Regions from separate parts of the Candidatus Enterococcus lemimoniae genome, predicted to be linked through region 2. Evidence: riboswitches for the same ligand, from Rfam matches in the RefSeq annotation. Region 2 holds a riboswitch; the other holds the start of a gene.

Region 1 (3,213 bases), 960 kb from region 2:
TAAAGGAGATGTAGACAAAATGAAAAATATAGTAAATGATGATGCAATGGATAAAAGCACAAAGGGAATGATCATTTTTTTAGGTTTGACACTTGTTATAGGTGTGCCAAGTCTTATCATTTGGAAGGTAATGGGATTTATTCCCTTTTTACTTCTTTCGGCCATAACAATGTATTACGCTGTTAAGATAGAAAAATTGAAAAAGAAAAATAATATTAAGACGTACAAAGAGATTATTGCTTTTTCTGAAGGGAAGTCTAACTTAGATGAATTGAGAGAGCAACGAGATCAAAAAAATATTTTGGAGAAAGAATACTAATAGTATTAGTATTTACCCTGTTTTTTGGTGCATTAGCTTGGATTATTAAATTAGCAACTGTTTTCTTGATGAATCATTTATAAAAAGAACATGTAACATTTTAGTTATTTTCTAGTATTAAACTCAAATATCATTATGGGACAGATGCTAAACAGTAACTGTAGAGAATTTGACGTGTAACATTTTAAACTAAGCGATTCTAGAAGATAAAGGGACTGAACGAGTCAAAAGTAACTTAAATAAAATGTAAATTATCATAAAGTTGAGTAATGTTCAGAATCAGGACTTGCTCAGCTTTTTTTGTTTCCGCTATATAAACTAAATGTAAAAAAATACATAAAATTAAAAAGTACTAAAGTAAGGAGTGATGTTCAATTGAAACTTTTTTCATAGATTATCGATCGTTAAAAATCTTTATATTATATAGTAATATTGATTAATTCTTCCCTAACTACTACCGATATCAAAAAATATATTGAGACCTAAATAAACAACAATTTCCCACCCACCACCAAAATCCTACTTGACAATAATTTCTTCTTCTGTTAACTTGTTAGTGAATATAAAATATGATTTGTTAGGTGAGGCTCCTATACAAACATAGGCTACTGCCCAAAAATGTCGAGAGACGCCAATGGGTAGAACAGGAATTGTCGAATACAAGGCTTTTCATAAGGTAGCTAAGATGTTTGTCTTTACGTTGTATAGTGCCAAAACTCAACGACTAGATCAATGTCTTAATTTGTCATGCTTTTTTTTGGTGAATGTAGAGTGACTTTTCGCGGAGTTTTTGTGCGAAAAGTCACTTTTTTTGCGTCTAAGAAAATCGGATTTTATGTTCAATAATCGTCAAGGGGGAATGTATATGAATTTTTATTGATGTTATCAATGAGCTTGTTAGCAGGTAGTTTAATTGGTATTGAACGGCAATGGCGAAAAAAATTAGCCGGCGTACGTACAATGAGCTTGGTTTCACTTGGCGCTATGCTTTTTGTGTCCATATCTACCATGATCACAACGGAAACAAGTCCAACAAGGATTGCTGCACAAGTTGTTAGTGGCATTGGCTTTTTGGCAGGAGGAATTATTTTGCGAGATGGGTTTAGTGTGACCGGGCTAAATACGGCTGCGACTCTCTGGTGTACGGCAGCAGTGGGTGCAATGATCGGCGCCGGTTTTATTAAAGAAGGTTTTTTAGCCGCCATCGTTATCATGCTGGTGAATAGTGTGATTCGTTTTGCTTCGCAACGATTTGATCAAATGACGGAGAGTTATCGACCAGAAGAGCAAGTGAAAATGAAAAATTCATTTTTGATCGTCACTGGAAAATCAACTGCGGAACTCGCATTACGAACAGAAATGATGACACAGCTAGACCGCTACTATTTATCCTTTTGTCATTTTTTGTGTCTGGATCTTGCAGGAAATAATGTCCAGTTACAGGTAGAAATCGAACCAAATTCGAATCGTGAATTGGCCATGAAAGAGATCATTACACAGTTATCAAAAAACAAAGAGGTATTGGAAGTGTATCAATTATCAAAGGAGGAAGAATCATGGTAAAACAGTGTTCACTTTAATCAGATGGGATAGTCCTATTTATCGGGAAACATTAGCCTTACGCAATCAAGTATTAAAAGCAAGCGCAGGCAAACCCTTTCTAACGAAATCTGTTGTAGAAGAAAAACACGATATTCACTTAGTCATCAAAAAAGAGGATCGTGTGGTTGGCACTCTTCTTTTGCATCCTTGTGATTCAAACTGTATACAAATAAAACAAGTTGCACTAAGTCCAGACGTTCAAGGTCAAGGGTTGGGAAAGAAATTAATCGTTTATGCTGAGCAAGTTGCTCGAAATTTAAACTATGCCACTATTTTTTTGACGGGTCGAAAGCAGGCCTGGGGATTTTATGAAAAATTAGGCTATGTTAGTTTGATGGATGCCTATCAAGAAGACGAGTTACTCTTAAAAGTATTTAAAAAACGCATGGTAGACATAAGACATTTTACAAATCAGAGGGAGTTGAAAACAAATGGATGACAGTAGTTCGAGGCAACAGGGGTCACAGGAAAGAGTTGTACTAAAAAGGAGTCGATTATTATTATCTATTTGTTTTTAGTGCCCTTTTTTCTCCGAGCCCCTGCAAATAGGGAGCAATGTAAAAACACTAGGAAAAATGGTTATGCGTTTAGGTATTGGCGCAGGATCATGGTGGATTTTTTTGGAGAGAAGGAAACAAAATGGAAAGAAAAAAAAGAGCAATTCAAGAGATAGATTATGGCTTAATGGCTAGAAAAACAGTTGAAAGTATTTTTGAAACATTTCAAACATCAAAAAAAGGACTATCTGAAGTTCAAGCAGTTATGGCTCGAGATGAATATGGAGACAATACTATTTCCTACGGGAAAAAAACACCTTTATTCATAGAAGTCTTAAAAGCGTATATTACACCGTTTACCCTTGTTTTAATTGGTTTAGGAATTATGTCTTTTATTACAGATGTGGTTATCGCTGCACCGGAAGATCGTGACTATTTCGGTAGTGGTATTATCTTCACTATGGTCTTGATCAGTGGGACGATGACACTCATTCAATCTGTGCGCTCAAATCAAGCAGCCGAAAAATTGAAATCATTGGTTAAAGTCACCGCAGCGGTAAAACGGAAAAATAAATATGATGAAATTCCTATGGAAGATATTGTGTGTGGAGATATTGTCAGATTGTCAGCAGGAGATATGATTCCAGCGGATATTCGTTTGATTGCAACTAAAGATTTATTTATTTCTCAGTCTGCACTGACGGGGGAAAGTTATCCTGTTGAAAAACGGGCAGAGGCAATCATTACTAAAGATAGCAATGAAACGAGTTATGAGAATCTTGTGTTTATGGGCAG
Region 2 (3,213 bases):
GTAATCCAGCAGTTACGGTAGCTGCGCAAGTAATCTATTACCCGTTTCCACTTTTTGACATGTATAAAAAACAAGGGGTAAAAGCATACAAAGAGTTGATTTTAGCTGGAATTGATTTTCTTTTAGAGGGAAGAAAACTAGTCAATAGTGACTTACCAACTTCAGCAGATGTAATATTGAACCATCAAGCGATTGAAAAAAGGATTATTTTAAATTTGCTACATTATATTCCAGAACGACGTGCATTAGATTTAGATACAATTGAAGACAAAATTCCATTATATAACCAAACTGTTCAATTGGATGTATCATTGATTGCGTTGAAGTTAGCTTTAAAAGAGTGTATGGTTGAAAGTCTTGTTCAAGTAACAGCTCAAAAGGAGTTGCCATTTGACATGATTGAAGGAAAACTAGTTTTTGATGTATCGAAGATTGATGGATATGAAATAATTGCCTTAACTTACAAATAGAAAGATGTGACAAATATGGATGGATTAGAATTAACAGCTTTTAATATTATCAGTACAGTAGGAACCGCTAAATCAAAAGTGATGGAGAGCATGGACTATGCAAGAAAAGGAAAATTTAAAGAGGCAGAACAGCTGATCAATGAAGCTAATGAATCATTACGAGCTGGAGAAAAGGAGCATTTTACTGTAATCACACAAGAAGCAAAAGAAAAAAATGTTGAACTTACACTGCTTTTTATGCACGCAGAAGATCAGTTGATGACAACTGTTGTGCTTAGAGATGTTGCAAACGAACTTCTAGAAATGAATAAAAATTTTTATGAATTAAAAAATCTAGTGGAAGAGTTAGCAGGAAAATGATGACACTATTAGGTGTAATAGCAGGTGTCTGTACCAGTATTTCATTTATTCCGCAAGCTATCCAGACAATCAAGACGAAACAAACGGAAGGGATTTCCCTAATTACGTACATTATGTTTGTCATAGGTGTGTTTTCATGGGTGATTTATGGGGCTTTAAATGGAGATATTGCCGTTTTACTGACGAATATTGTGACACTTATGCCCTGTTCTATTATTTTGTATTTGAAATTACAAGCAGTGAATGGTGTAAATAAAAAAGAGACTGAACGCAGTTAAATCTGTGTTTTAGTCTTTCTTATTTCTTTAGCATCTACTAACATGGCTTATGTTTAATGGTAGAATGAAAGAGTAGATTAGAAACTGATGAGTAAAATGAATTGGAAGTTTGGCTAAGGCTGAAAAGGAGAGTGACATAATAATGGCATACGAAGAAGATTGGTATATGAGACAATTAAAAATGGTCGTGTTTAATCCTTTTAAGAAAAGTTCAGCAGATCAAGTTATGCCAATGATTATGGTGATGGATGAAGGAACAGGAGAAAATTATTCTGTTCCAATTCAAAGTTATCTATCAGAGCTGATTTTGAAACAAGAAGTGAATCAAGCTGAAAATATCTTGTTTTTAGAATCTAAAAACATGACAAATGAGCAATTTGTGGGTCTTGGTAACTGGTTTTATGACCTCGTGGAGGAGTTATCAGATGAAGAGTTAACAATGGCTAATTTTTCAAGAACAGAAATCGCTCAAGGGAGAGCAGAATTAGCCTGAGCAATAAAAAAAGGTATTTTTGAATTATTTCGTTTTCTTTTGACAATTAGAAAAATATGAACTATGATGAATAAGGATTAAGAACTGAATAATTGTTAGGTGAGGCTCCTATTTGGACACATGCTACTGCCGCGAAAGAATCGAGAGACTCTTAGTTGGTTGAACAGGAATGATCGTGAAGGTCATTCATAACGTAGCTGATAAGAAATTATCTACGCCCTATAGTGCTAAAGCTCAACGATAGAGAAACTTTTATTTAAGTTGCTATTTTAACGCACACTCTATTGTTTAGTGTGCGTTTTGCTGTTTAACACAGATTGCGGAGCAATCTGATGTTAAACAGTACAAGGCGACTGAAAGGAGAGTTGTGACCTTTGTATGAATCACAGCGACTGGCTCCGCCAGAGCTGATGATGGACAGTACTTGGCGACCAAAGGGAGCGAAGTTCCGCAAAAAGAAACAAGCGGTCAGAAGAAAAACAAAAGCCCCATCTAAAAAAATCCATCGTTCCAAAATAAACAAAAAGAGAGGAAGAGCCGTATGGAAGACCCCAGTCATTCGAGAAATAAAATAAATGTCCCCTTCATCTTAGAAACGATGGAATTGAAATAACCTTTCTTTTCTCCTTCTAGATAAGATGAAGTGCAAGGAGGAAAAGAAAATGATGAATAAAAAAATAGTAGATTTAAAAAAAGCTACAAAAGATCAAGAGTTAAAAAAACTAGCAATGTTGTCTGAACGAGAATTAATGATGGAGCTTCGGACTTCAGAAAAAGGTTTATCCGAAGAAGATGCTAAACATCGATTAGAAGAATATGGTCCCAATGAAGTTTCTGCACAAAAACCAACACCAGCAATTATTATGTTTTTAGAAGCATTTAAAGATCCATTTGTTTATGTATTAGCTTTATTGATGGTTGTTTCAGCAGTTACAAAAGATTTTGAAGCAGCCCTTGTGATGGGGATCATGATTTTAGCTAGCGTTATTATTGCTTTTATTCAAGAATATCGCTCTCAAAAAGCAAGTTTGAGTTTAAAAGAACTTATTGAAAATACAACTGCTGTGACACGTGCTGGTCAAATAAAAGAAATTCCGATGGATGAAGTTGTACCAGGAGACATTGTGACTTTGGCGACAGGCGATATGATCCCAGCCGATGCGGTGTTGATTTGGACAAAAGATTTATTTATCAATCAATCGTCATTAACTGGTGAATCAATGCCAGTTGAAAAATTTGTAGATGCAGGGATCGATAAAAATTCCGAATCTGTTGCAGCCTTAGATATGCAAGATTTAGTCTTTATGGGAACGGATGTATTAAGCGGACAAGGAAAAGCGATTATTTTGAAAACAGGACAAAATACTTTCTTTGGCGACATTGCTAAAAATGCAACGACCCAACGTGGAAAAACGTCTTTTGACATCGGCTTGACCAAAGTCAGTAAGTTTTTGCTAAGAATGGTCATGATTCTGTTTCCGATCGTATTTTTGATCAATGGGATCACCAAAGGCGAATGGAGCGAAGCATTTTTCTTTGCAATTGCTGTTGCTGTTGGGTTAACGCCTGAAATGTTGCCAATGATCGTAACCAGTAATTTAGCTAAAGGCGC

The links. A riboswitch is a leader RNA that binds a small molecule or an ion and turns the genes downstream of it on or off. The one in region 2 is predicted to bind magnesium.
Region 1: linked by a shared signal. The riboswitch ahead of A5866_RS04540 (MgtC/SapB family protein) and the one ahead of A5866_RS16945 (hypothetical protein) in region 2 are both predicted to bind magnesium.

What each region holds. Positions count from the first base shown of each region.
Region 1 covers NZ_CP147248.1:938,108-941,320, reverse strand. The annotation lists gene A5866_RS04545 (helix-turn-helix domain-containing protein) at 1-319, shown strand, start outside; M-box (ykoK) riboswitch at 886-1,055, shown strand; gene A5866_RS04540 (MgtC/SapB family protein) at 1,208-1,882, shown strand; gene A5866_RS04535 (GNAT family N-acetyltransferase) at 1,887-2,360, shown strand; gene mgtA (magnesium-translocating P-type ATPase) at 2,561-3,213, shown strand, end outside.
Region 2 covers NZ_CP147248.1:3,546,272-3,549,484, forward strand. The annotation lists gene A5866_RS16925 (alpha-amylase family protein) at 1-470, shown strand, start outside; gene A5866_RS16930 (PTS lactose/cellobiose transporter subunit IIA) at 486-830, shown strand; gene A5866_RS16935 (SemiSWEET transporter) at 830-1,108, shown strand; gene A5866_RS16940 (DUF6483 family protein) at 1,251-1,601, shown strand; M-box (ykoK) riboswitch at 1,686-1,854, shown strand; gene A5866_RS16945 (hypothetical protein) at 1,976-2,176, shown strand; gene mgtA (magnesium-translocating P-type ATPase) at 2,240-3,213, shown strand, end outside.